3 regions of the Paenibacillus sp. FW101-FHT12H11 genome follow, and region 2 is predicted to be linked to each of the others. Evidence: riboswitches for the same ligand, from Rfam matches in the RefSeq annotation. Region 2 holds a riboswitch; each other region holds the start of a gene.
What was found. Region 2 has a riboswitch for cyclic di-AMP ahead of AC3WTJ_RS37505 (C40 family peptidase). Riboswitches for the same ligand answer to the same signal wherever they lie in the genome.
Positions count from the first base shown of each region.

Region 1: it holds a riboswitch for cyclic di-AMP, as region 2 does, so the genes downstream of both, AC3WTJ_RS27750 (CAP domain-containing protein) here and AC3WTJ_RS37505 (C40 family peptidase) in region 2, are expected to answer to the same signal.
Region 3: it holds a riboswitch for cyclic di-AMP, as region 2 does, so the genes downstream of both, AC3WTJ_RS33055 (C40 family peptidase) here and AC3WTJ_RS37505 (C40 family peptidase) in region 2, are expected to answer to the same signal.

Region 1 is NZ_JBYTCO010000009.1:351,136-360,989, forward strand. Features, by position in the region: gene AC3WTJ_RS27735 (Ger(x)C family spore germination protein) at 1-210, shown strand, start outside; gene AC3WTJ_RS27740 (hypothetical protein) at 207-434, shown strand; gene AC3WTJ_RS27745 (GerAB/ArcD/ProY family transporter) at 451-1,527, shown strand; gene AC3WTJ_RS27750 (CAP domain-containing protein) at 1,591-2,295, opposite strand; cyclic di-AMP (ydaO/yuaA leader) riboswitch at 2,300-2,435, opposite strand; gene AC3WTJ_RS27755 (alpha/beta-type small acid-soluble spore protein) at 2,615-2,848, shown strand; gene AC3WTJ_RS27760 (ATP-dependent DNA ligase) at 2,902-3,747, opposite strand; gene AC3WTJ_RS27765 (hypothetical protein) at 3,930-4,106, shown strand; gene AC3WTJ_RS27770 (extracellular solute-binding protein) at 4,183-5,712, opposite strand; gene AC3WTJ_RS27775 (carbohydrate ABC transporter permease) at 5,784-6,662, opposite strand; gene AC3WTJ_RS27780 (ABC transporter permease) at 6,680-7,537, opposite strand; gene AC3WTJ_RS27785 (helix-turn-helix domain-containing protein) at 7,891-9,854, opposite strand, start outside.
Region 2 is NZ_JBYTCO010000023.1:9,056-18,909, reverse strand. Features, by position in the region: gene AC3WTJ_RS37525 (transglycosylase domain-containing protein) at 1-307, shown strand, start outside; gene AC3WTJ_RS37520 (YwhD family protein) at 490-981, opposite strand; gene AC3WTJ_RS37515 (M1 family metallopeptidase) at 1,232-3,187, shown strand; gene AC3WTJ_RS37510 (hypothetical protein) at 3,245-4,063, shown strand; cyclic di-AMP (ydaO/yuaA leader) riboswitch at 4,232-4,370, shown strand; gene AC3WTJ_RS37505 (C40 family peptidase) at 4,374-4,847, shown strand; guanidine-I (ykkC/yxkD leader) riboswitch at 4,979-5,081, shown strand; gene sugE (quaternary ammonium compound efflux SMR transporter SugE) at 5,173-5,493, shown strand; gene AC3WTJ_RS37495 (methyltransferase domain-containing protein) at 5,531-6,424, opposite strand; gene AC3WTJ_RS37490 (hypothetical protein) at 6,624-7,199, shown strand; gene AC3WTJ_RS37485 (hypothetical protein) at 7,352-8,308, opposite strand; gene AC3WTJ_RS37480 (ABC transporter permease subunit) at 8,305-9,381, opposite strand; gene AC3WTJ_RS37475 (ABC transporter ATP-binding protein) at 9,832-9,854, opposite strand, start outside.
Region 3 is NZ_JBYTCO010000013.1:263-10,116, forward strand. Features, by position in the region: gene AC3WTJ_RS33045 (hypothetical protein) at 53-214, shown strand; gene AC3WTJ_RS33050 (aldo/keto reductase) at 416-1,348, shown strand; cyclic di-AMP (ydaO/yuaA leader) riboswitch at 1,492-1,641, shown strand; gene AC3WTJ_RS33055 (C40 family peptidase) at 1,643-2,551, shown strand; gene AC3WTJ_RS33060 (hypothetical protein) at 2,720-3,379, shown strand; gene AC3WTJ_RS33065 (glycosyltransferase family 2 protein) at 3,464-4,645, opposite strand; gene yyaC (spore protease YyaC) at 4,748-5,281, shown strand; gene AC3WTJ_RS33075 (ABC transporter ATP-binding protein) at 5,313-7,115, shown strand; gene AC3WTJ_RS33080 (phosphotransferase enzyme family protein) at 7,488-8,468, shown strand; gene AC3WTJ_RS33085 (hypothetical protein) at 8,527-8,976, shown strand; gene AC3WTJ_RS33090 (hypothetical protein) at 9,033-9,296, shown strand; gene AC3WTJ_RS33095 (LysR family transcriptional regulator) at 9,400-9,854, shown strand, end outside.

The sequences.
Region 1 (9,854 bases), on a different contig from region 2:
TTCAAAGCCGACATTTTTGATTTCGCTGGGGAATTCCACCGAGCGTACCCCAAGGAATGGCGGCAAAATCAAAAGCGTTGGAACGAGATCTTCCCGAACGTCGAAGTTACGGTACAATCGGATGCCAGAATGCTGCGTCCTGGGCTATCCAGCATCAAGTCTTCTGGGTCCCAAGAAGAAAAAGATAAGGACGAGGAGTATACCAAATGACATCCAAAGACATTCCCCTATGCATGGCCGCGTGCTTGATCATCACAGTCTTTCAGTGGTTTCGCTTGAAAAACAGACCGGCCAAAGAGAAAGCGGCTTATCTCTCTATTATAGCCTTATGCTGGATGCTAGCGATCGCTTTAGTCATGAATCCGAGTATGCCGGGTCCGACGCAGCTGGTAAATTACATTTTCTACCCTCTCGGTAAACTCTTAGATCATTAAAGGAGCAATTACGGACATGCAGATTGGCGGGAAACAATTATTCTGGATGATCTTGACCATGCAGCTGGGGATGACCATTTTACTGACCATAAATCCATCTATCCAAACTGCAAAGCAAGACGCTTGGCTTTCAACCGTTTGCGCAACCGGAATAGGTGCAGGGGTCGCTTATGTTTGCTCACGGCTCAGTGTATATCATCCAGGGCAAACCATCGTAGAATTCTCCAAGAAATTATTTGGTCGATACATTGGCTATATGGTTATGGTGGTGTATTTCATCTACTGGTATAGCGTGCTTGCGATCATCATAAGGCAATACGCAGAGTTCATTGTTGCGACTATTCTTCCCAAAACTCCGATCCTTGTTCCGATGTTAGCCATGCTCCTCGTAGCGATCTATGTAACCTTCTCGGGCTTAGAGGTTATCGCGAGATGCTGCGAAATTTTAGGGCCCTTAACTTTACTTGGGATTGCTATTCCTCTCTTGCTGAGCCTAAAAAATATCCATATTAACAATATCCTTCCCTTCTATGTGGATACCGGTGCGATGACAATCCTAAAAGGAGCGCTGCCCACTTCAACATTTCTTGGGGATTGCATCCTTCTGCTCGTCATCATGGGCTTTCTTTCAAAGCCTCAAGCTGGGGTGAAACCAGCCATACTCGGAGTGGCTGCGGCTGGTCTGTTAACAAGCATTTCGACTTTCTTAATCCTTTCGGTATTCGGACACATCGCCGCGTCGGGCCAAACGTATCCTTACTTTAATCTGATCCGTTATATCTCCTATTTCGACTTTTTTCAAAACCTCGATTCCTTTGTTATCGCCATCTGGATCATTAGTGTGTTCACCAAAGTGTCTCTCTACTTATTCGTTTGCACTTATGGAACAGCTCAAAGCTTCGGTTTTAAAAAATGGCGACGTATGATTTGGTTCGTAGCACCGGTTATCGCGCTGATTACCTTGATTCCTCGGGACTTTATCGATAGTTCCGTGGTATTTCCACAAAAAATCGCGATCCCTTATTTATTACCCATCCATGGGATCATACTGCCACTCTTGATGTGGGGGGTAGCCAAGTTGAAATATAAATAAAGCCCTTGCGAAATCCCACCTGGGAAATCACAAGGGCTGTTTTTTAAAACTCGCTATAGAGCCTTAGTTGCTGATGAATTCCTGCACCCATTCTCCGTTATAATAGGCAACGCCGATTTTCGTGTAATTAGGGTTCAAAATATTTTCACGGTGGCCCGTGCTGTTCATCCAGGCTTCCATGACCGCCTCTGGTGTAGGTTGTCCTTTGGCAATGTTCTCACCTGCATAGGAATAAGGAATGCCATAAGTGCTCATCATATCAAAAGGTGACCCATAAGTCGGCGATGTATGATCAAAATAGTCGTTGTTGTACATATCTTTGGCTTTATCCAGCGCCATAGCTGTAAGTGCACTGTCACTGGTTAGCGCTTGTAGTCCAGCATTTGCTCGCTCCTGGTTAACTAATGTAACAACTTGGCTGGCAAAAGCGGATTGCGCAGATGTAGCTGGCGTTGATGGTGTTTCTGGAGCAGCTGGTGAAGATGGAGCAGGCGCTGACGGGGCTGGTGTTTGAGAGCCTCCGCTTGTCCCTGTGCTGCCAGGAAGGTTCAACGTCATCCCAGGCCAGATCACGTCCGGGTTGGCAACCTGAGGGTTCGCCTGAATCAGTGAAGTGAGGCTCACGCCATACTTCTGGGAGATCAACCACATGGTATCGTTGCCTGACACCGTGTACGTGGCGGATGCCGCCATGGCTCCACTGGAACTCATAAGGACGCTCAGTCCGATAGCACCGGTTACGACTAGCTGTTTATAACGTTTCAACATAAAAATCTCTCCTTTTTGCGGCCTGCGAGGTTAGCTGTCGGATTCGGGTCAAAGAGTAATCACCCGGTCGCTTTCATTGCGACTTCACCCCAAAGAATGGGTCCCCCGTGCTTTCTAAGAAGCTTCGGCCTTCTAAGTTTTTTGACCATAATCGATCTTTCCGATTGTAACACGGGGTTTTTCCGAAAACATGCCGCAAAATTTTCCAACGCTTTGTGAAAGCGCAATCATCGTGCTGTAAAAAAAATTTCCAACACCATGAATAAAAAACCATAACTTCCACAAAATACTCATACACCAAATAAAGGAGCGAATCCAAATGGCTAGCAGTAGAAGCAATACATTACTTGTGCAACAAGCAAAATCAGCTCTTGAGCAAATGAAATACGAGGTCGCTCAGGAACTAGGTATTCAGATTCCTCAGGACGGGTATTATGGCTACATGGCTACTCGTGATACCGGCGCAATCGGCGGACACATTACGAGAAGATTGATTCAAATCGCCGAGCAACAGCTAAGCGGCAGCAGCACAGGTAATTTTAGACGCATGTAATGTACAAAAAAAAGACTGCACCACCACTTCCTCCTTGGTGATCCAGTCTTTTTTTACATCACAAATTCCATGAAAACCGGCGAACGAAGCCTTCCGTTTCTCGTCCAGTTTTTCGTCTTGATTTTGGCCATTAGCCGCGGTTCCATATAAGCAAAATGATTGTCCTCTTTGTAGACTAAGCGGTGCTTCACGCCATCAAGCGCCTTCTGATGCAGAGGCGTTACCCCGGTCTCAATCACCCCAACCGGAATTTTCAAACCATTCGCTGAATCAATGGACGCCAGCAAAGCAAAATTATTTTTCCTGTAACCAGAAATATAAACATCTGCATAAGTCCAGTTAATCACTTTTTGCCATTGCCTGGAGCGTTTGTTGCTCTCGTACTTGAAATTTTCTTTTTTCGACTTCAAAATGATGCCTTCAAGCCCATCCTGCCGGATTTTCTCAAAATAATCCACCGCTTTACCCTCATAAACCTTCACCCTTTTGTACCTGTCAGTCTCGATGAAAGCTTGCTCCAACAGCTCCTTGCGTTTAAGCAAGGGTAATTCAGTGACATCAATTCCCTTGTATTTTAAAATATCAAATGCAAAAAATACAACAGGCGATAAGTCTGTCGGGTTTAAAAATCTGGCTGACATCGCTTCAAAGTCCGGTTTACCTTGATTATCCAAAATAACCAATTCACCGTCAAGGATCGTTCCCTCGGGAAACGGACACTGGAACAACTCAGGAAATTTATGCGTTACCAATTGATTGTCTTTCGTATATACATAGAGTTTGTCTAAATTAGAAAGAATGCACCTGAAACCGTCTAACTTCAGTTCTGCCACATGATGTTTGCTGTTATAAGGTCTATTATCTTTGGCGTCTTGCAAAAGCATAGGAGAAATGAACATATGATATCACCCTACGTTAGATAATACTGCACAGTGATTCATCTGCCTATAGGGACTTGAAGGAAATCGAGGCCTACCCGCTCCATTTTCGACAAAACAAGTGCAAACCCTCTCTACAAAGCGACAATCAAATTCGCAGATCCCGTTTATAATGGAGGTAGATGAATGGGAGGGATGTTCGCATGGACAAGCTATTTATCAAAAGATTGCATACGTTAAACCGTCGCGACGAACTTAGATCAATGCTGCTGCTTGAAGGTATCAAAGCCACTCTCAAACGGAAAAAGGAACTCGGCTTATTTTATAGATTGTTCAAGAAAACGAAGAAGAAACCGATGGTTGCTAAAGGATGGAATTAAACTGCCATACGCATAAGAGGCGTCCGTGAAAGTAGAATTTATCTACCTTCATGGACGCCTTTGCTACTTTACAGCCTTACTTGCCGCTCTTCGCGTATTGCGCGCTGAACTCTTCAATGACTTTATCGCCGCCGGCTTTTCTCCACTGCTCGATCGCTTGCTTCCAGCCTGCCTCATCGATTTTGCCCAGGATATACTTCGTGCGGGCGTCGTCAATGATCGGCTTCAGTTCGCTGCCTTTGGTCGTTTGGGTCTCGGAAACGAGCGGATTCGTCGGGTTATTGACCGCGATGGCCTCATTCTCTTTAATCATTTTGCCATACTTCTCCATCAGAGGCGTTTCTTTCCCCGTCGTTTTCGCTGTATACTTCGCGACTTGAAGTTGCAGATAGCTGGAGCCTACTTCGGTGTCCTGCAGCTTTTGATCAATAAATACCGGTTTGCCGTCTTCGATTTTATAGTGTTTGCCCTCGATGCCCCAGCCCAGCAAATCCAGCATCTTCTGATCGGAGATTTTATCAAAGAAGCCTAGAATTTGTTTCAATTCCGCCTCGGTTTTCACACTTGATTTCGGGAACATGAACACACTGTTATAGCCTACGCCGCCCGGCAATCTCTCGCCTTTGGGCCCTGTGATCCGGGAGACGACGTCCACATCCGAGCCAGGGAACGTTTTGGATAGCGATGCCTGATAACCCGCTCCGTCAATCATATTCGAGATTACCGCTCCAGCTTTGCCCTGGTTGATATCGTCTTTCTTCTGTTGATTGTTCAGAACAGGGAAGTCCTGCTTAATGAGCTTCTCGTCGTAAAGCTTTTTATAAAATTTCATCGCTTCGAAATACTCTGGCGCTAGAAAATCAGGACTTAATTTGCCATCCTTCACTTCCCAGGAATTCGGAGCACCCATAATGGAGGCTATGACGCCAAAACCGTCCATCGTTTTCTCTTCCGTCAAACCAACCGTATCCGCTTTGCCGTTTTTGTCCGGATCATTCAGTGTAAACGCTTTAAAAACGTTATATAAATCATCAAGCGTTTTCGGTGCGCTTAAGCCTACGTTTTTCAACCAGTCGCTGCGGAAAATAACCCCATAGGTGGACAAATCGCGGGCACGAAATAAGCCGTAAATTTTCCCATCCACTTTGATATTGTCAAAAACGGCCGGGTTCATTTTAGACAGATTCGGATAATCCTTGAGGTAAGGACCCACTTCCCAGAACACGCCGGCACGCACAGCGCTCAAAATGTTCGAATCCTTGTTGTTCTGCACAAGCAGCGCCTTTGGAAGCTCACCGGAAGCAATCGTGACATTGACCTTTTCTTTGTAGGAAGAGTTGGGAACCCAGGAGATGTCCAATTTCGTGTTCGTATAAGCTTCAATCTGCTTTTGCACTTCACTGTCCGCTTTGGGCGGCTCTGCATACATGAGTGTCATGACACTTAACTTCAAGGGCTCTTTGCTTACGGGAGCACTGCTAGTACCCGCATTCCCTCCTGCAGCTGGACTCGCTTCGTTCCCACAACCGGCCAGCAGCGCAGCAGCGCCAATCATCATTCCCATTGCAGCCAAACCGTTTTTTCTCATTCCCGCGTATTTTCTCATTGTGGCAATGCCTCCCCATAGTCTTATTTTATATGAATGCTTCCCAATCACAATAGTTTTCGGGAGCCTGTTCAACCTTTTACAGAACCGATCATGACTCCTTTGGCAAAATGCTTCTGAAGGAACGGATAGACGAGCAGAATCGGTACCGTTGAAATGACGATGACGGCCATCTTAATGATTTGCGATGGAGGCGCAATATAATTCTGATCAAACTGCGTCGAATCCCCGATTCCGCCTTGGGATAAGATGACGATTTGCCTCAGCCAGACTTGGATCGGCCACATTTTCGAATCGTTAATGTACATGATCGCGTTGAAAAAGGTGTTCCAATGGCCTACCGCATAAAACAAGGCAAACGTAGCCAGCACTGGCGCCGATAACGGCAGCACAATTCGGAAAAGCAGGCCCACATCGCTGCAGCCGTCAATTTTGGCCGCTTCCTCAAGTCCCTCGGGCAGCTGACGGAAAAAGCTCACAACGACGATGAGGTTAAACGCACTGATCGCATTGGGAATCAGCAGAGACCAGTAGCTGTTCAGCATGCCAAGCGCCTTAACGACAAGGAACGTTGGCAGAATCCCGCCGTGAAACAGCATGGTGAAGACGATCAGCATCATAAACAGCTTTCTTCCTTCAAAATCCTGCCTCGAAAGCGGATAGGCGAGCAGCGAGGTGAACAAAAGATTGATAAACGTACCGACCACTGTAATGCCGATCGTCACGAACAAGCTGTTCACAATCGTTTGTGTCGAGAAAATGTAGCGATAACCTTCCAACGAGAAGGAAGTAGGGAACAAAATGAATCCCCGTCTGAGCACCTCTTCCGGCTCTGCAAATGAAACCGATATGATGTAGATAAACGGCAGCAGCGTGACGAGAGCAAACAATGCCAGAAACGTGTAATTGAAGCCGTCAAAGATGCGGCTGCCTATGCTTTTGTTAATCATTAAACATGACTCCCTTCTTAGTACAGGCCGCTTTCGCCGAATTTTTTGGCCAACCGATTAGCCCCAACCACCAGCACCAGCCCAATGATCGACTTAAACAATCCGACTGCCGTACTGTAGCTGAACTGGCCTTGCTGAATCCCGACATTGTAAACGTAGGTGTCAAATACTTCGCCTACCTCGCGGTTCATGGCGTTCAGCATTAAGAAGATCTGTTCAAAGCCCGTATCGAGGAACGACCCCAGCCGAAGAATAAATAAAATGACAATCACACTGCGGATCGCAGGAAGCGTAATATGCCACAATTGGCGAAAACGGTTCGCCCCATCGATTCTTGCCGCTTCATATAGCTGTGGGTCCACCCCAGCCAGCGCTGCCAGGAAAATAATCGTTCCCCAGCCTGTTTCTTTCCATACCACTTGCGAAACGATCATCGTTCGAAACCACTCGCTTGAGATAAGGAATTCCATTTTCGGCAGGCCCAACGAAACCAGCAGGTCGTTGACGATGCCTCCTTCTGTCGTGAAAAAGATGTAGGAGATCCCAACCACAACCACCCAGGAAACGAAGTGGGGGATGTAGACAATCGTTTGAATGCTGCGCTTGAAAACTTCCCTGCGCACTTCATTTAATAACAGGGCCAGGATGATCGGCAGCGGGAAGAAAAAAAACAGATTGTATACAGCGAGAATAATTGTATTTTTGAAAAGCATCCCGAATGAAGCGTCAAAAAAGAACCTCTCAAAATGTTTGAAACCCACCCATTTGCTGTGCAGCATCCCAAGTGCCGGCTGATAGTCCTGAAAGGAGATCAACAGCCCCCACATGGGGAAATAACGAAAAATAATAAAATAGAGCATGCCAGGAAGCGCCATCGCATACAGCCATTTGTTTTTCAGCAAACGGTTGATTCTCGTGCGGGCTTTGCTTCTCGCAGCCGTATCCGCTTTTACCGGTCTGGAAGTCAGTTCCACGTTGACTCGTCCTCCTCGTTTGTTTTGACATGGTTAGCGTATCGAGACTGGAAATTGCCTGCAATAATCAGCAGCGCTCCATCTGCGAATGAGCAGCCTATTTGCCTGTAAAGCAAGCATTTATAATCATTAGCGGCCCTACGGGTAATCATTTTGAACGCAAAAAAAGAGGCTGTCCCCGTTTGGGAACAACCTCTTTTGATTTTTATCTATCTGAAAGTAGCTAGAATCGGCGCTGCTTGCAAGCAAAATCGTCAACCAATGGCATCCTTGCGCTGTTCCCGGTACTGGCCCGGCGTCATCCCTTCCAGTTTGCGGAACTGGCGGATGAAGTTTTGCGCATTCGTGTACTGCAAACGTTCGGCTATGTCCGTAATCTTCATCTCCGTGCTGCTCAGCCAGCTTTTCGCCATATCATGGCGGTATCCCGCCAAGTACTCACTGAAGCTCATTCCCGCTTCCTTCCGGAACATCCGGCGGATATAATGTGTGCTGTAGTTTAACCGCAGCGCGCACTGCTCCAGCGTCAGCTCACTATCATAATGGGCATGAATGAGATCCATCACCGAGCGGGAAATGCTTTTGCCGGACGATTCGTGACGCTTGCGGGTCAGCTCCATCATCGGATGAATCATCTGCGCTTTAAACCATACTTCGATTTCCTGCGGTGTCTTCAGTCGGAACATGTGCTCATACGCATTCCGTTGATCCGGAAACAGGAGCTCTCCCGTATCGCCCATGTCGTACAAGACGCGGATGAGATCCGTCAGCAGCATGGCAAAAGACATTCGGTAAACGTTAGAATCCGTCTCTACACGCAGGACGTCCTGTATAAACTGATGCAGCAGTTCTTCGGCCTTGTCCTTATCGAGTAAAGCAATAGCCTGCGTTAGCTCCGACACCAGATGGTGCGGGTAATAGTGATGTGAGGCTTGTTTGGGCTTCAAGTCATCGAGATGCAGGATTGCTTTTTCGCCAAGACGAATCCGGTATTGCAGCGCTTCTTTGGCTTCTAGAAATGCCCCTGAAGTCGCAAACAATTGGTCATAAGGTCTGCTGATGCCGATACTTACCTTCAGTCCCAAATATTCGTCTACGGCACTTTGCACCGACATGGCTAGCGCGCTCCATTCACTGAGCAGCTCCATGTGGTTGTCCGTATCACTGCCGACCAAAATCACCTGATAATTGCCAATAGGCATCGCATGAATACGCTGCGGCATCCCAATCAATTCTGCGGCCATATTATTAATCGCAAAAAGCAGCAGATCCTGCTCGCTGGAACGATATCTCGTTTGATCCAACGTATCGATCTGTAAGACCAGTACCGCATAGTTCTTCCAAACAGGCAGCTGGAACCGCTCCGCCTTCTCCTCCATCTCGCCGCGGTACAACTCTCCTTGAAACAGCTTCAGCATGAAGTAGTCCACCAGTTGGCCGGCCTGAATCTTCATCTGCCCTTCCAGCTGCTCTTTCGATTGATGGAGCGAGGCCACCTGCGTGCCGATCCATTGCAGCTCGTCTTTGACGGCAGACCCGCCGCTTTGCGGCTTACTATGGCGCATCGTGAATTCCATGAGACTGCGTACAGGGAAATACATCCGCTTGGATGCCCAATAAGACAGCAGCGCGGCAAAAAGCAGCAGCACAATGCATGCGGTTAACGTCGCCCAGCCGATAGCAGCGGATTCTTTCCTCGCTTCCTCCAGCGGGATCACCGACACATAGGTCCAATTATTGTAACGGGATTGATTATAAATCACGCTATACGGCTGCCCTGATAAGGTACTATTCACATATCCTTGTGTATGGCCTGATTGCTGAATCTCCTTGGCCCATGGCTCGGCAAGAACACTTTGGCCAATCCTCGCGGGATCGCTGTGAATGATAATCTTCATCTTGTCATCCAAGACCATCGTTTCCCTGGTTGAAAAACCGCCCGTCAGCAGCTTGGAGAGTTCCGTGTTCGACATGCGGACGAATAAATACCCTTTCGGCTCGGCGGCCAGAGGTGGAATCGTTTTCACTAGTTTGATTCCTGCAAAAGAAGCATCCTGGTCAGGCAGCCACCGCGATGTATAGACATAAGTAAGCGCGTTGGACGCTTGTGCGGTATCCGTGCCAAAGTAAAAGCCGCCGTCTTTGATATACCAGCCGTTTTGAAGACTGTGCAGCTCCGCTGATTTCACGCCTAATTCATAAGTTTGAACGCCAAGAA
Region 2 (9,854 bases):
CGTCGAGTCTCATCTGGCATCGCCGATTTTTGCAGAATTCACGGAACAAACGCTGGAGGCCATCCCGCCTAAACTTTTCCAAATTCCAGAAGGCGTAGCCAATGTCTATATTGATTCCGTGAGCGGAAAGCTATCCAACGAGGATTGCCCGAACGCTCATCTTGAGGCTTTTCTCGCCGGCACGGAGCCAACGACTTACTGTACGGGCAAACCCGCCAAACCCGCTTCGGGCGATGATAAAAAGGACGCGCCAAAAGGCCAAAACGGCTCTTGGTGGAACGATCTCAAACGCTGGTGGAACGACTGATTTCCAGCTTCCACGCGGCTTTCCGAGAACACAAAAAGGCAGAACTAAGCGCGTCTTAGTCTGCCTTTTTGCTGTCCTAGTATATGAGGTAACATACACTAGGGTCTAGTATACTCGGTTCACATGAACGTAACAATGGATGACACATAATGTTCATAACTTCCAATTATGCCTTGGTACAATTACGAAAGGGTATCTTTCAGCACTTGATCCGAGCGGTTCCACCATTCTTCGTTATGGCTGATCAGCTGTTTTTTCAAGGCAGCACGCTCGCTGTCGGACAAGCCATCCAGGATAAATTTACGCTTCATGGCGCCATCCATCTTGTTTACATGATCGGCCAGGATCTTCCATCCCCGGCGCGCCTCTGTATCGATCAGCATCTCGCAAGCAGACATGCCGGCATAATACGCTCCCTCTTCGGTGCGGTCGACGGCAACCCATACGATCCACGCCTTACGTCCGTTCGGCACATCCTCTTTGTTCGTCGAAAATTTAATGCCTTTCTCGATTTTACTCTTGGCATGCAGTGTGCCCTCATCGAGATAGGCTTCATCTCCATCGATAATTACTCCTGATACATTGCTAAGATCGATTGCTCCAGCACCGAATCCTTTGTGATTGACTTTGGAGCTTACTATATTCAAGGCCAGCTTTTTTTTATCCGCTTCCATCGTTGCACCTTCCACTCATCGTAATGTTAAAATGATACCTTTGCTTTTATTGTAGCTAAAGTACTCCATGAGAACAAGAGCAGAGAACCGGGGCTTGGCCAGAGCCTATTTCAGCTTTGTTAACAATTCTTTTCCACTCACAGAAATATTCCCTAGGTTGTCTACATATACATGCTGTAGATGCTTGTTAGGCGGGGTGAATCTATTGAGTGTTTTATTCAAAAACCGAAAGCTACAATGGTTCGTTGTCATGCTCCTTGCAGCAGGCACTGTCTTGCTGTCTGAAACTTTGCTCCCATCTGCAAGTAAACTGACGGTGCCCGTCGTCTCTAAGGAGGAACCGTCAGCTCCGGCGCCGGACATGCAGCCTGCTGATCGCGGCAAATCTTCGGACAAACAAACGCAGGAACCGCTGAGCTACCGCATTGCGGAGTATCACATGAATGTTGCCTACACACCCGAAACGAGGCAGCTCAAAGGGCAGCAAGCGTTATCGTGGGAAAATCCGGGAACGGTTCCTGTGCAAGAGATTTATCTGCATTTATATCCGAATGCATTCGCATCTAAGAAAACCACGTTTATGCGGGAGTCCGGCGGCAAGCTAAGGCAGGATGAAGCTACGGCGGATAGTACCGGTTGGATGGACTTGCTTTCCGTAAAAACGGAAGATGGCGAGGACCTTACGCCACGCATGTCGTTTGTACAACCTGATGACGGCAATAAAGATGACCACACGCTGATCAAAATACCGCTGTCAAAGCCGGTTGGAGCCGGCGAGCGAGTTACACTCAAAACGGAATTTCTCGTCAAACTGCCCCAGGCCTTCGCTAGAATGGGCTATGTGGACGACTTCGTGATGGCCGGGCAATGGTTCCCTAAGGTCGCTGCTTATGAACGAGCCGGCACACGGGGACGCACCGAGCCAGGCTGGAATCTCCACCAATACCATGGGAATTCGGAGTTTTATGCGGATTTCGGCTTGTATGACGTGAAAATTCAAGTGCCGGCGAACTACACGGTTGCCGCGACAGGTTTCCCTGTGAAACCGGCGGTGACGGAGAACGGGACGAAGACGTACCAATTTTATGCCGATGATGTGCATGATTTCGCATGGTCAGCTTCGCCTCACTTCGTGTATGTGGAAGAACCTTTTTCCACGCCGCAAATACCCGGTGTGAAGATCAAGCTTTATCTGGATCCCAATCATCAGGATTTGAAAGACCGTTATATGTACGCTGCCAAAAAAGCGCTATCCCGCTATAGCCAGTGGTACGGATCGTATCCGTACTCAACCTTGTCTATCGTAGTACCTCCTCCCGGAGGCAGCGGCGCAGGCGGGATGGAGTATCCTACGCTCATCACCGCTTGGGGCGCGGACGACAAGACGCCGGATCAGGAATTGGAACGCGTTGTTGTGCACGAGATCGGACACCAATATTTCTATGGCCTCGTGGCGAGCAATGAGTTCGAAGAGGCTTGGCTGGATGAGGGCTTTACCTCCTACGCCGAGGATAAAGTGATGGAGGCCGACTTCGGGGCAACCCCTAATTTGCCTGTCGAGTCCAGCTACATTACTTCTCCGAATGCCCTGCGGCAAAACGCATGGGCCTATACCGGACATGATCAATACGCAGAAAATGTGTATACCAGAGGCAAACTCGTGCTGAAAGCCATCGAGAAACAGGTCGGCACCAAAAACATGGATCGTATTATGCGGACTTATTTTCAAAAATGGCAATTCAAGCATCCCTCCACCAAAGACTTTCAAAATGTAGTCGAGGATATAACCAAAACGAAGTGGGACGACTTCTTCAATGAATATGTCTACGGCTCGATGATGGTTGATTATTCGGTTGAAAGCATCCATGTGAAAGCCACTGGCAGCAAAGGAGCCGGCCCTTATGAGAGCACGGTCCTCATCTCCAAGCGCGGCGGCAATTCGCCCGAAGTGCCGATTCAGTTCCATTTCGCCGACGGTACGGTGCTCGACAAAACATGGGACGGCAAAGAGAGCAGCATTGAGTACAAACTAACCCACACGACGCCTATAGACTGGGTTCGTATCGATCCGAACTACTCGCTCATTCTGGAGAACAAGCATATTAATAACTTTATGCAAGCAGAAGTGGACACCAAGTGGAAACTCCGTCTGAATCTCGGCATTATTCAATTCCTGCAAGCTATTTTCGGGTGGGTAGCCTGGTAGGCGCCCACTCTACAAGGCAAGTTTGCCTTCAGAAAACAACGCTTAGGAGGGACACCGGTGACAACCTATCTCAAATCCGGCTTCAGGGCTGCGCTACGGCAACCCTTCGCTACGATTGTCTTGTTCATCTACCAAATGTGCTGGGGGATGCTTCTATATAAGCTTGTACAAGGGGTGTTAGTGCCCCTCATGCATCGGTTTCCCGGCGGCGACCAGCCGAAGCAAGCACTCCAGCTTTTTCTGGCCGAAAGTCAGTTTCAGTTATTCAAAACGGATCTTAGCCATTCTTACTTGTGGTGGCTGGCCGGCCTGCTCCTGGCGCGCATGTTCCTTACCCCGATGCTGAACGGCGGTGTCTATTATTCGCTCACCCATTCCGATCAAAATGCCGGCTATCGCTTCGTCCGCGGCATCAAGGAACTCACGCTCCCCTTCTTCGCCGTGTATTTGATTCGAATCGCTTTGTCTCTGCTGCCGCTCATCTGGGTGCTGCCCAAAGCGCAGAAGGTGTTCGCTCACAGCACATCTTATGAACAGGCCTCCCTCGACTTACTGCCATGGCTGCTGGGTATGCTGGTTTACGGCTTTCTGATGCATCTGCTCTTCATGTATGTACAGTTCGCCATTGCCGCGCGTCTCGGCATAGTATCCACCGTCCTAACGTTCATGCGGTACTCGCTTCCGATTATCGGCCTTTCTCTGATACTTCTACTGAGCTCGGGACTTTTGGCAGGGATCACGGTCACATCGACCTATATCTGGGCAGGTCTGGTAGCGCTAATCATTTATCAACTTTTCCCGCTCTTCCATATTTTCATGCAAATGTGGTCCATTACCTCGCAATTTCAGCTTCTTTCCGCCAAATTGAGCCGTTAAAAGGTAATAAATAAAACCATAATTGGTTTAGATTTGTTCAATCCCCTTGCAAAAGGGGATTTTTTTGTCTGTAAAGCGAACCTTTACACATTTTTTCAGACCCAATTGCACGAAAAAGGAGGAATTTCGATGTTTATGACGAAATTAAGAGACTAGCATTAAAAAACCAAATATTTCATGCCGAATTCCTCATTTCTTGGGGAAACGGGGGAACCATACCGGGTGAATTGATCTTGCAAGACAGGGATCATAGGGAACCTTCAACCGAACCCTCCAGCTAACCTCGTAGGCACCGGAAGGAGACAAGCAGTTGAAAAAGGTTGTTGCTCTTCTTTTTAGTCTTGTTTTGTTTTTGAGTGTAGCTTTAGGGAGTGTGTCTGCGTCAGAATCCACATTGGACTCAACGGTTGACGAATTGATGGGAGTACCGTACCGCGATGCGGGAACGACAACAAGAGGCTTTGATTGCTCTGGTTTCACCGCGTACGTATTCAACAAATTCGGCATTGACCTTCCTCATAGTTCAGCAGCTCAAAATAAAGAGGGCTACTGGATCGACAAAAGTGATCTTCGTAAAGGTGATCTTGTGTTCTTCGACACAGGGGGCAAAGGCATTTCTCACGTAGGTATCTACTTGGGTAACGGTGAATTTATTCATTCCGCATCCAATGAAGGTATCGTGAAAAACAAGCTAAGCGAATCCTATTATGCGAAAAGGTATGTATCCGCTAGACGTGTTCTATGGGATGATATCTACAATCAACTAACTGCTGAATCCAAGTAATTTTCTTGTTCATCATGAATAAAAAGCCCAGACTAGCGTTAGCTCGAATGAGCCGCTTTTCAGGGCTTTTATTCATTTCTTCTGGCTATTTTGTAACTTGACATAGCGTGTAAGCCGTCCTATAATTACGGCATCATGTTTCTAGGGTTCCGTGGCGCTGCAGCGCCAGTCTGGTCCGAGAGAAAACACACAGCGAATACGCTGTGATCACGGAGGGGAAAAAGCCCGGGAGTCTTATCGCACCAGCGATATTGCTTCCAGGCTTTTTCTTTTTGCCGCGGTCAGATGGGCATCTTCGCATACTTTCTTAAGGAGTGATTCACAGATGGCATGGCTTTACTTGGTCATTGCAGGTGTTTTTGAAGTAGTTTGGGCGATCTCATTGAAGTTCTCCAACGGTTTTACACGGCTGGTTCCATCCAGCATCACCATTGTCGGCATGATCATCAGCTTTTATTTTCTGGCGGTAGCTACAAAAACCCTTCCCATCGGCACAGCCTACGCGGCCTGGACGGGAATTGGCGCTGTAGGCGCGATCATTATCGGCACCCTATTTCTGAACGAGCCCGTAAGTTTGCTGCGTATCCTATTCATGATCCTCATTGTGGTCGGTGTTCTCGGCCTTAAATTCACATCCGGTCATTAAGACGGGCGTTTACATCTTTTTCTTGAGCCGATGATTCCTAAGCCACAATGTAGCTAACATACCAGAAGGAGCTGCCGACAAATATTCGCAGATGCTCCGACAGCGGTTTAAAGATTTCATTCAACTCTTCATACGAATAGTAGTTTTTAATAATTTCATGCTTGGAGCCATCGGCCAGCTCCCTTCTTTTGTACGTATCTTCGCTATGTTCACTCGTAATCAGCTCGCCGCCTCTTCCCGGGACATACACATTATCCGCAATGAACACGCGGGCTCCCCGACCAAGCCGCTTGTGAAATCCTTGCAGGAACGAATCCAGTCGATTTTTCGGGATATGCGAAAACCAGAAGTTGGCGAGTCCATAGTCAAAATCCCCTTGTACTTCCGAAAGCCGGTAAGCGTCTCCCTCGACGAAAGAGGTATTATGCAGCGGCCAAGATTTGGCTGCAGCAATTTGCAGCACCTCCGGTCGAACGTCCACCCCAATGATGTGCTTGGCTGTCTCCGCCATGAACTGCGTCCAATATCCGGTACCGCAAGCCACCTCCAGGACACGGCTCCCGGCGACCTGCTTCTTCACGATATCCGCCAGCATCGTAAGCTCTTGCTGATAGTCCGCATCCTCGCGGGCATAAATCCGTTCATATTCCGCTGCCCGCGCGCCGTAGTAATCCTGCATGCCTTCTTTCTCTTCAGTTAAAAGCCGCTGCCTATCCTTCACCTCGTGTACGATCCGCTGCTTAGCTGCCAATAAGTCGGCAAAAATGGCTCCGCCCTGCGAAGCATAATTCGCGAGTAGACCATGCGTCGCCATCACAATAAGCTGTGTCATCGACAAGCCCGTTTCCTCAGCCATGCGCTCCAGATCGGTCTTCACCTTTTCAGGCAAGTAGACGGAAAGTCTTTTGGTCTTATCGTTCTTATCATCCATTGGGAGATTCCTCCTTTGCATTTTTACTATATTAACATATATTATGTGTTATTTAAACATATTAATTGTACCTTTACATGTTGCAAAGGGAATTTAGGCTGCATGATAAAGCCGACACCGGCCACTCACCCTCGCATATCGCTCTTGTAAACATAGAATACAAAGCAAGTATATTCATATGTTGATAGGAGATGGAGAAATGATTCCAAAACAACGAATGGCTGGAAAACCGAGCAAAATTATTCGGCTCCCCAAGAGCGCAGGCCTGCCAAGAAGCAAAGCCATGCTGATGTACCGTACGCAGCTTAGAAAATATCATAAGCCCGGTTCGGGTCGCTTTCTAAGCCAACGCACGGTTTCGATCGGCACCGACAACTCGTGGTTCAATGCGCAAATCATTCCCCGCGACCCTGCGTGGGTGCCCGTTACTAATGCCAACTATGTTTGGTACTCCGGTAACTTAAACAGTGAGAATGCGATCATTTCGACACGTTTCACGCTTTCTGAACGTAGAGCCATTCTCGGCGCTTCTCTCTTCCTATCTGTCGACAATTATGCCGTTGTCATCATCAACGGCGTGCCGCTCCTCTTTGACGGACCGCAGAATACACCTTCCTTCTACAATCCGGGACGTACTTTCGACATTCGCCGATTTGTACGGCGCGGACGCAACGATGTCGTCATCATCGCCTTTAACCTTGGCGGGCAGCGCACCGCGGAAAATCCTGCCGGTGTTGCCGCCAGGCTCGATTTTCGACTCAGCAACTTGCAGTAAAAGATCATCTGCATACAAGGACAACCGATTTCGTCGTCCGGCTAGGACGAGCGCGTTTGTCAAGGTAGATGCAAAGCTAAAGTATAAAAATTATACTTTCTTATCTACTGAAAAGGCCGGGCCTCCATCCTTAGATGGAACCCGACCTTTTTTTACATGAACTGTCGTTCACTCCCGTAGCGGCGCTTCAATTGACTCAAGAAGAACTGAAGCGAGAGGAATAACAAGGCGAAGCTGGTTCCTACGCTCAAAATAATCCAAGGATGCAGCCTAATATATCTGGAGCCGTACGCGATAAGGGACAACCATTCCCCCGATGTCGTAATGGTAATGGAGAAGCCGGCGTCACTGTCGCCAATTGTTTCCGTACCGCCAAGCACGATGTTAAAGACGGCCAATTGCCCCAGCAGGAAGAGCACTTGCATGAATTCGTTAAGGAACATGAACGTCATTTCATTCCTCATGCAGGGGATTAAATGCCGGACTGTACGGTGAAAAACAGAACCGCCCATTAAACGCGATGCTTCAATAAATAATTTATCATTATAATAACGCGTTCGTTCGGCAATCTGATGAGCTAGCGGAAATAAGCCGATGAACGTGACGAGAATGATAAAGGTGGCGGAGAAGAGCAACTTGTAGTGCGCGTCCGCTTTCATCCACTGATCGAGCCTCAGCCCGAAATACATCCCGGCCAATGGCGGAAATAGAAATACAAACGCAGGCACGGAAGCCACTACCCACTGCATGGCTTTTAGAACACCCCACCCTTTGCCGGTGGTCCCGCTCCATAATCCCCATGGGAGCGCGATAACAAAACGGAGCAGCGTTAGAACTAAAGTCGTCCCCAGCGTATACTTCAAACCGTTAAGCAGCAGGCTCAACACATCAAAGCCCCGATGATCCGTCCCCAACAGGAACGTGCTGTTCGGAGAAAACGGCGGAATGTTGTAGCGGGTTTTCCCATCTTGCTGATACTGAATCATATTGATTTTGTCCTCCGGCGCGATGCCGTGCGGTTTCAGCCATGTACCAAATATCGCAACAAGAAGGATAAGCACGATAAGAGCAATAGAGAGATAAAATGCACTAGATGAACGTTTGATCATTGTGAGGCGACCTCCCCTGTGCGAACGACAAACTTTTTACGCAGCAAGGCATACAGCACGTGGAAAGCCATCGCGAGCAGCACGAGCGACATGCAAATGACTGACATCGATGTGACGCTTTGCATGGCCGGTGAAGTAATGAAGCCGCCCAGGCCGAAAATGCCGCAGATCGTTTCCGCAACCGCCATACTCGCCAGTGCCAGCGTCGTCGCCTTCGGCAGAATCGAGAGTAAATCGAGCATGACGTTTCGCAGTACGTGAGAGATCAGCACCTCACCGCGGGTCAACCCTTTGGCTTGTGCGGTAACGACATAATCCTGCCCCAGCTCCCTCGCAATCGCGATCCGCATTGTACCGTAAATCGTAACCGACGGGATTAGCGCGATGGTGAGAAATGGGATGAGGAACGGCGTTTTATCACCAACTTGGACGATCAGCAGCACATAATGGCCCAGAAACTTCGTCGCATAGATTGCGCCTAATTGAATAAGAACAATTAAGAAGAAATCGGGTAAGCCCACAAGCAGAGCCTGCGCGCCATCTAGTACAAGACCTAATCGGCGCCACAATGACGCTGACATCGCCATGAGCATGCTAAGCACAATTGCCAGCAGCAAACCTGGGATGAAATACGTACAAGTGCGAAGCAGCATGCGGGGAAGCTCTCCGATAACAGAGAGTTCATTGCGGTTGTACGGGCTGCGGAATTTACCGAAATCGCCATGGAAAAAGCCCTGAATTTGGTCTTTCACGGAGTATCCATAATATCGCCATGAAATGATGGGACGCTCCAATGGAACCGCTGACGCGCGGTAAATGCCCTTGATCGTCAACGCTTTGCTGACGTATTCCCATGACTCGCCATAGGGAACGGACAGCAAGCCCGTTTTGTCATTGAGGACGCGGCTTCCTGGCAGTTGATCGCTAATTTTCTGAATACTTGAATCCGGTCCGAGCGTGACCCGAATTTGATCTGGCTGGGTAGATAAGAAGGCATTTCGGATGTTGCTCAGAAAGAAGATGCACACAAGTGTAAACACCCCGAGCAACAACCACCGAATCGTTGACTTCAAAACCGGTCACCTCATTCTATTATTCACCGTTGGTAGATAACTATTTCATAGTTTACCATGATTCATTTGGGAGTACTATCCATTAAAATGCCATTCTTCCTTAGGTGAAGGGAACTACAGGGCCCTATTCGTGCTAAATCCGCTCAATTCAGATGTTGAGGGAACTACGGGGTGCTATTTCCTCGAGAAAGCCGGAATTTAGGCAGATATCTGTAAAATAGAGGACGGTAGTTCCCCTCCAGTTACGTACATATCGATTCCTGGCAAAATAATGGACCAGAGTTCCCTCACGCTGGGTGCATGTATCGGTGTTGTATCGGTGCGCAATCGGCGCTGTATCAGTGCTGCCTCAGTCCGTTCCCGCCCGACTGGCCACCAAGCCCCGAAATACAAAAAACCTGGCACACGATCACAAAGATCGCTGCCAGGTATCATTCAAACTCCGCTCGCTTAGGAGCTAAACTGCGCTTGGT
Region 3 (9,854 bases), on a different contig from region 2:
TAGGACGCGCGTCCAAATCTACCGCTGATTGCTTCCGTAGGAGGCATGTTGGATGGGGATTATGCGCGGGCGGGAAACGGAAGGGAAGTGGAGGTCGCTATTTCGAGCAAATCAGCCGAATTTCCCGCTTAGGGGAACTACAGGGCTTTATTTGCCGCCAAAAAGTGGCGCATCACCCGAAAACGGCAAAATAGCGGATCACTGTTCCCTCTGAGGGGCGGATGCACCGTTTTTCAACTAAATAGAGGCCAGTAGTTCCGTTACGTACAGAAAAGACATGGTACAGCTATGGAGACCATCCTAACCCGATGCCGAACTCGCTCATTCCTTGGCAAAAGTAAATGAAAGCGGTATACTTGTTTTGTTAACGTGTGCATTATCGTGAGACGAGATCAATGAAATGAGGTCGGCGACTATGAAAGTGAAAAAGTTAGGACATGCAGGTTTTGACATCTCAAACATAACATTTGGCTGTTGGGAGCTCGGAGGAGGTCCTTGGGAGTTCACGAACGACCAAAATAATATCGAGCTCATCCGTAAAGCGTTCGAGCTGGGCATCACAACGTTTGATACAGCTGAAGGCTACGGCAATGGACACTCGGAAGAGATCGTCGGAGCTGCTCTGTCGGATATACGTAAGCAATGCATTATTACGACGAAGGTGAGCCGAAGCAATCTAGCTCCTCAAGATGTAAGAAGATCGGCAGAAAACAGTTTGAAGCGTTTGAAGACTGACTACATAGATGTTTATTACATTCACTGGCCAAGTTTTGAGATCCCTGTGCAGGATACACTTGGTGAATTTGTGAAGCTGAAAGAAGAAGGCTTGATCCGGGCTATCGGCGTTTCGAATTTTTCTTTGGAGCAGCTGAAAGAAGCCGTAAATTACGCGCAAATCGATGTGATTCAGCCGGAATACAGTTTGCTGCACAGAGCTATCGAGCCAGAGATTTTGCCATTCTGTCAGGAGCATAACGTTGGCGTGATGAGCTACAGCTCGATCGCCAAGGGGATTCTGACAGGTGCTTTCCACCTTCATGGAAAGGCATTGAAAGAGGGAGACTTCCGCAAGGAGAGAAGGCTGTTCCTGCCGGAGCATTTGGAGGCGGAGAAAGAGCTTTTAGCTGTCATGAAAGAAATGGCGGATGCCAAGGACGCTAACGTGACACAGATCGCAATTGCTTGGCTGCTGCACCAGGAAGCACTTACTTCAGCTATTATAGGGACACAGGATGAGCATCATCTTGAAAATAATATCAAAGCGGCCTCATTAGCATTAACCGCCTCAGAGTTAGCAACTTTGAACACAGTCAGCGATCGTGCGCTATCCGTAATCGGCTACACCTAATCGCAGGCAAAACCACCCACTAGGGTGGTTTTTTTTGCCCATTATCCCTAGTATTCCGTACGCAATATGCGACAAAATTCATTGGTAAAACTTACCGTTTTGCAAAGGTTGTACCTACCATTTAAACTATGCTAGTCTAACATAGACAAAAAATGCCGAATCTTGGAGCATCGCAAGCTCTGGTACGGGGGACTTCTTTATTTGGGGTGAATGAGCGCTGCTAGCTGAGCGTACTAGGGAAAACCTCTTCCCGAACCCGTCAACTAACCTCGGAGGCGTCAAGGAGGCAAGGTTTTGAAATCTTTTTCTTCACGTCTTATTTGTTCATGCGCACTATTATGCGCCGCAGTACCGATGTTTACAGCACATTCCGCTCAGGCTGCATCCGCGCCTACGGACCGCCCTGTTAAGGTGCAAGTCAATGATGAGCTTCTGAAGTTTCCGGAAGTTCAGCCTTACATTGATGAGAAGGGCATCATGCAAGTTCCACTCCGAGTATTATCTGAGAAGCTGGGCTATCAGGTGAGCTGGGAGAAGCAAGAGGATCAAATCGAGGTCACACTGGTTAACAAGCAGCAATCCATCTTACTCATTACAGAGCAGCAACAAGCGCTTGTGAACAGTAAGAAGATCAGTTTGGAAAGCAGTCCAACCGTGTACCAAGGGAATACATATGTCCCACTGCGTTTCATCACGGAAACCTTCGGTTCGCCAATTGAATGGAATGAAGCCAATCAGATCGCGATTGTGGATGTGGATGGAAAATCGCACAAGCCAGCCTGGATCGCGCCGCCACCACCAGCTCCAGCACCGGCACCTAAGGTGGCAGCCGCCCCCGTTGTTCCGTCAGTGAGTGAGCAAATTATTCAGACGGCTAACTCCTATATGGGCGTGCGTTATGTATGGGGTGGAACGACGCCGAGTGGTTTTGATTGCTCCGGTTTTGTGCGGTTCCTCTATCAAGCGAAGGGGATCGATTTGCCCCGTACGTCAGCGGAGATGCACAGTGAAGCAGGTACGAAAGTGACGGATTTGAAAGCCGGAGACTTGGTATTTTTTGCTTCGAAAACAGTGAATCACGTAGGCATTTATCTCGGCAACGATCAATTCATTTCAGCGACAACATCCAGAGGCGTGGCTGTGGATAGCCTTTCAAGCGCTTATTGGAGCGCAAGGTATGTCGGAGCGAGAAGAGTTCTGTAAAGATAGGACTATCGAACACTTGTTTCTATGATCTTTCGAATGAAAGGCGTAGAAGGCAGGTGTTTTTTTTCGTTCGCAGAATCATGCGATTTTTATCGAAATTTTATGGTTTTTAGCCTATAATGAAGAAATGTTTGGAAGAAAGAAAGAGCAGGTGAACACGAGCGCATGCAATTAAGTGTCTGGAAGAGTTGGTTTCATAAAAAGAGACATTCGAGTGTAGCAGATAGCATGTATACCGTGGATAAGGGACCTGCAATGCCAGATGAGATCAGGGAAGTTATTCAGCAGTTTTTCCGTACATACAATCATTTCAAAGGGGCTAGAAGCCTGCAAACGGATACGTTTATCAAAGAAGTATTTTACGCAACGAAGCAGGATCCGAAAGATCAGCGAACAGTTGAAGAAATGGAAGCCTATATTCAACATAAGAATGTGCTGAGATTGCGCTTGAAATCTTATGTAATCGACGAGTATCTGAGTCTTGGTGAAAAAATCTGTATGATTGGTGTTACGAGGGAGTTTAGCAACAATCACAAGAATCGCGTCTTGTATTTTCTGATTAAGGAAAATGATTCCTGGAAGTTCCACCATATTGCAAGGTCGCATCATGGCACCATTTTAGATAAATTTCAAGTTAAAGAACAAACGGGTTTCGTCGTAGGAAACGATAAAGCCGCGCTCCTGTTCCTTACACACTCCAGTTCGTTAGATGCTTCCACGTTCATTACGGGAGATTATGTGCATGCGGAGGGGTATTTGGAAGTGGAACAAGAGCCGAGCAGCCATTTGTATTATAGGGTTGTACGGATGAATCGTGTTCACTAGAACGATAAACGATAAAATGATGCCACATACCGTGAGGGTAAGCTTTGCTCTGTCGAGTAACGCTTATTTGGCGTTTGTCCAAGGTTACCTCTTACTTCTTTTAAGTTCACGAAGCGAATAAAAAGTGCCTCTCCAGTAAATGCCGCCTTGTTTCCAAGTAAGCCAAACGGAGCGAATCATAGTATAGACAAGCAGTGAAGCGCTGACGGGAAGCAGATAGGCGGAATCACCTCTGAGGCTCATTAATCGGGACACTAGCTTGCGATAGAGCCAGATTTGCAGGATAACAGCAACCGCATAGACGGCTCCGCGCCAATCCCAGAGGAGGAGGAGTCCAAGCCATGGGCATATAAAAAAGCCGATCTGTCCCAAACAAGCGAGCAATGCGACTAGGTAGCTGTAACGAAAGCCGGAAAAAAGGTTTTTTTCCAGACCGATTACCGCATCTTTGAGCGAACGGTACCATTCCACTTGAAGCAGGTGTTTGGCAGACAGCACTCTTTGGCGGTAACCTGCTCTTTTGAGGAAAATGCCTAACTGTAGATCATCGTCAGGTCGTAATGCGATCGCTTTATGCATGCCAATTGCTTCATAAGCGCTCCGGCTTACCATATTGAAGGCTCCGATCCCGATGCCTGTTCCTTTCGCGTTGTCGATATTTGCGCGCCAAGGTCGAACGAACAAAGAAAATGAGAACAGAAAGAAATGAACGAATCCCTTGAGTAGAGCGCCTCGCGCAAACATATTGGGGGTCAGCGTGAGATGGTGCACATCCTGTTCCTTCATATAGGCGACCGCGTCGGTGATCGTACCGGGAGCAAAAAGAATATCCGCATCTGTAAAAAGCAAATACTGCCCTCTGGCCTGGAGATAGCCTTGGTATAGCGCATGGTTTTTGCCAAGCCAACCATCCGGCAGATGCGTGATGTGAATGATTTGCAGTTTGGTACGGATGTCCCCCTTACCTTCCGACCACTTGCGCAGCTCCTCCAACCGGACACCGGTAGCGTCCCGGGATCGATCATTCACGGCGATGATCTCGAGGCGCGGGTAATTTTGCGAAAGGAGATGCTTGACGGTTTCGCGGATTGTCGATTCCTCTTCTTTGGCGGCGATGATGACGGATACGAGCGGTGGCTTGTCCGAGAAAGGAGTGAGCGGAGACTTAGGCAGCGTTCGCAGGTTGGGCAAACCTTTTAGCACATCCACAGTGACGTATAACCAATACAGGAGGGTCAGAAGAGCGATGATGCCGAGAGTGGACACAGGATACCTCCTTATGGAAGAATAGAAGTTGATCGCATTATATCATTCATCCTTGGTAGGGGGAAATTTTTGCTGGAAGCTTGTAAGAGGGGGTAATGATGGATGGGAGAAACATTAGACAGACGGGAGCAATTTTGGAAAAAAATGAATGGCGAGCAGTTAGCTTCCTTTCTTGCAACTATTGAAAAGTCGTCTGAAATGGAGCCAAGCGCGCTCTTTTTTGTATGTATCGGGACAGACCGATCAAGCGGTGATGCCTTGGGGCCGTTAGTAGGCAGCAAGCTCGTTCAAAGTGGGTATCCTCATGTCATAGGGACGTTGGAGGCACCTTGCGATGCCAGTAATATTGCGGAGCGTCTGCAGGAAATCCCGCAGGGCCATGTCGTTATTGCGATAGATGCTTGTTTGGGTCAAAAGCTGTCGGTAGGCATGTACCAAGTATCGAATCAGCCCCTGGCGCCAGGGAAGTCGGTTGGCAAAGATCTACCGCAGGTTGGCGATTATACCATTGCCGCCATTGTCAACGTGGATGGGCCTAGGCAGTATAACATTTTGCAAACCACGTCGCTTTACAGGGTTATGAATATGGCGGATGAAGTCGTGGAAGCGATTCGGCACGCATTTCCTCTTGCATAGACAGTTTAAGTAACAGAATGGAGGGACGAAAATGGCACCAGGCGATATGAGGCGTCTATCCGATAGGGACCGGCCTAAAGCGAAATTGAAGGATGTGTCGGTTAAAAGAATACTGACCTTATTCCGAGGGTACTGGGGACAACTGTTAGGCATTATCGGATTGGCGCTGCTTGCAGCTGTGGTCGGATTGATCCCGCCTTTGGTCATGAAGGAGATCATTGACCAGGCGATTCCGCAAGGAAGTATGAGGCTGCTGGCCGAGATGGCGATGCTGATGCTGCTGCTTCCGGTCGTGAGCGGCGTGCTGGGCGTATGGCAAAATCATCTCAATACCAAAGTAACGCAAGGGGTAATCCGGGATTTGGGGTTGTCTTTGTTTCAAAATTTGCAGCGCCAGTCGATGGCCTTCTACACGGATGCCAGATCGGGTGAAATCGTGCAGCGGATTACAGGGGATGTGCAGGCCGTTCAAGGAGTGGTGACCTCGCTTGTGGTGTCTTCCATCACTCAGCTTGTCATTGTTGCGACAACGATTGGGATCTTGTTTGCCCTGGATTGGAAATTGGCCATTATCGCTGTGCTGATTCTTCCTCTTTTCATGATGCCGGTTAAAAAGGTTTCCAAGCTGCGCAAGGCGCTTCGCATCGAAACGCAAAAGGTGAGGTCCGATATTACCTCGCAGCTGAGTGAAAACTTCGGCATCTCCGGTGCCTTGTTGACCCGTATTTTCGGCAGGGAGCGTCAGCAGGAGGCTGAATTCAAGGCGATGAACCAGAAGGTGATGGATCTGGAGCTGCGGCTTAATCTGGTCGGCCGATGGTTCGGGATGGCGACGAGTACGCTCGGGCCGCTTGGTACAGCCATTATTTACTTGTATGGCGGTTATTCCGTGATTTCCGGCACCATGTCGCTTGGGGCGATTGTTGCTTTCTCGGCCTATCTCGGCCGACTGTATATGCCTGTAGGCACACTGTTGAACCTACAGGTAGAAGTTGGGACGGCGCTGGGGGTATTTCAGCGGATTTTTGAATATCAGGACATGGTGCCCGATGTCATGGATGCTCCTGATGCGCGGCCGCTGAGCCAAGTGGCGGGGCGAGTGGCTTATAAGCAAGTTTCCTTCGCTTATAAGCCTGGGCAGTACGCGCTGCGCGACGTCACGTTCGAGGCGCAGCCGGGCGAAATGATCGCGCTCGTCGGCCCGAGCGGCGCCGGCAAATCGACGCTGATCGGCATGATCGCGCGGCTGTACGACCCGACGGAAGGGATCGTCGAGGTCGACGGCGTGAACGTCCGCGGCGTAGGGCTTGCCTCGCTGCGCGCGCAAATCGCGTACGTGACGCAGGAATCGTTTCTGTTCCACGCGACGATTGGCGACAACCTGCGCTTCGCGCGGGAGGACGCTACGCGTGAGGAGATGGAGGCCGCGTGCCGCCAGGCCTACATCCACGATTTCATCGTGTCGCTCCCCGAAGGGTACGACACGATGGTCGGAGAGCGCGGGCACCGGCTCTCCGGCGGCGAGCGCCAACGGATCGCGATTGCTCGCGCGATCCTGAAGCGCCCGCGCATCCTCATCCTCGATGAGGCGACGTCGCACCTGGACTCGGAATCCGAGTCCTATGTGCAGGCGGCGCTCGAGGAGCTGATGCAAGGGCGCACGACGCTCGTGATCGCGCACCGGCTCTCCACGGTGCTGGCCGCCGATCACATTCTGGTGATCGAAGCGGGCAGCGTCGTGGAGCGGGGCACGCACCGCGAGCTGTTGGCTCTTGACGGGCTGTACGCGCGGCTGTACAGCACGCAGTTCGCCAAGACGGAAGAAGAGGCGTAGGATAGCCCTGGAAGGTCTGGAAAGACCTTTCGGGGCTTTTTTGTGTTTTGAAGAGAAGGGGAGCGCGAGCTAGGGGAACTATGGTCCTCTATTTTGGCTGGAACCAGCGATTTGGCTGTGGGGTGGGAACTACGGTACTCTATTTTGTCGTTTTTGAGCTGGAAAGGCCTCCCTGGGCGAGCATAGGGTCCTGTAGTTTCACTTCACGAGGGAAACATGCCGATTTTGCCCAAATAACGGCCTGTTGTTCCCTCCTGCTGTCCAACGGTTGCACCGAAGAGACACTTAATGTGGAGATTGCAGGATTTGGTGCATAAACCGCCAACTATAGGATATTCCCACATGTCGGTGATAGGACAAGGAGCAAATACGATGGTCGAGATCAACCAGGTGCTGGAGGAAATCGTAAGCGATATTTATGAGAAGTTTGGTAGGAGCGTTACGGATGCTTGCCGGCTTAATAGAGGTTGGCTGAATGTGAAATGGCGGTTTGCGACAGAGCATGGTCCTGTATTCGTTAAGTTTTATCATCCGGATCGGTATAAGCTGCATGTATCCGAGAAAAGGAAAAAGATAGAGTTGACTCTATCTTTGCAGCAGCGATTGCATGAGTCGGGTTTGGCTTGTCCAGAAGTTTATGCCTCCTCGGAGGGAATGTTCGTGCAAGAGACCCCGGCTGGCCACCATTATGTGACCATGAACTGGGTGGAGGGGAATGTGCCTATTCCCGGCAGCATGGGCCATTCTCATGTGGTTGATTTGGGTAAAACAACAGGTCATATGCATCAACTGCTTCAACAGGTTCCGCTAGCCAAACAAGCATGGAAACCGGATCGAGCAGCATGTCTGAAGGAGCTTCGAGCTAACCTGGAGCAAGCGATACAGAGCAATAACTTGCGACTCACTGCCTTGCTGGAAAAGGTGATCAGGAACATCCAGACGCTGGATTTTAAACGGTTTTCGGAGTGCCCGGTCGGCTGGCTGCACTGGGATCTGTGGGCGGATAATCTGCTGCTGGATGCAAAGGGGATAGCGGCGATCGTCGATTTTGACCGGATGGATGTGGCTTATCCAGAAATTGATATCGCTCGCGCTGTGTTGTCCAGTGCATGGGAGATGGGCTGGATGCGAGTGGATGCGGTTCAGGCGTTTTTAGATGGGTATCGGGAACATGCTGAAGCGCCCAGGGGAAAACTTCTGCAAGCTGTTCAGTTGCTGTATTTAATTGAATCCGTTTGGTGGCTTCGTACGGAGATTTATGAGGAGACTGGCGTCCCGGTGCGGTTTTTGCAGGAGATGGAGTGGCTGACTGAGCAGTGGGATCGGCTGCCGGATTTAATTGGCCATTTGTAGTAAACTTCCTTCATCTGCACAAGCTAACTGCAAATAAGATGAATGTGAGGGCGTTATTTTGAGAATATTTATGTGCATTTGGACGGTTGTCCTCCTGTTGAGTGCCAGTTATAATCCAGTTTCAGCTGCTGACGGGGCAGAGGTGTTTGACATTCAGAAGGGGGAGGTCGTGAAGAGTATTCCCCATTCGGGCAACTTGCAGAACGAAGTAGAGAAGTGGCTAGCAGCGATTGAAGGTCCTGTAGGTTCTATGAACATTGAGCCAGATAATGGAATAGCGATTAAAATTGAGCTTGCTCCCCCTTTGAAAATCAACAATTCATGGCTAAAGGGCACGGTGACGCAAGTCGTCTTATTTGTAAGTCAGTCGGATACGTACACCCCAAAGCTTTTAATTTTTACACAGGAAAACAATATGCTCGCCATGACGCTTAAGTATGATTTACACACATTCTTCATTAGCAATAATCTTTATCACCCACAGCTAAACCTGTCCATGCCAAACTAGAACTCTTGCATACGATATAGGGAATCGTATTTCTAGCAGGAAGCGGGTGAGGTTTCATGAAAAAGACACAGGCAGCCAGATCGGAAAATCAGGTGTATTCGAATCGGGTCGCGAGATCGGAGTTCGATAAAAACTGGCGGACGGTGATAGGCAGAAGCGGGTATATCATCTATATTGCGACGGCCAATCAGGCCAAAGTGACCGTTTTGCTGAATAACGGGTCAAGCAAATTAATCACCTTCAATAAAGGCGGCAGGGTGTTGGTTGGTTCCGGGGGCGTTAGTCATTATAGTAAACCCCATTTTGCCAAAGACCTTTAAATAGAATCAGGAAGATGAAGGCTGCCGAGGTTCGGTGGCTTTTTTAGTGCCCGGGTGTGGTACGATGTAGATAATATGTTTGCAGGAAGAGAGGTCATCCATAGTGGAGTTAACGTATTTAAAAACCTTTCGTGAAGTAGCCAAATGGGGAAGCTACACACGCGCCGCGGAAGTGCTCGGGTATGCGCAGTCGAGTATTACGACTCAAATTCAAAAGCTGGAGGAAGCATACGGTGCCGTTCTTGTAGAGCGGTTTGGAAGAAGTATGAAGCTGACGCTTGCCGGCGAGGCGCTACTTCAGTATGCCAACGACATTTACAGGCTCCATGAGGAGTCTAAAGAGGTCGTTTCCCGGCAGTCCAAAGGTATACTTTCCATTGGAACGATAGAAACGTTAGCCGCTTTTTTCCTTCCGCCGCATCTACAGACGTACCGCCAGCATTTCCCGGAAATCAATGTGACGATTCAACCGGGCAACGAGCCTTTCATTATTGAAGCTGTCAAAGAGGGGACCCTTGATTTGGGCATCATTTTGGATTCGCCTTTTAGCGATCCTGA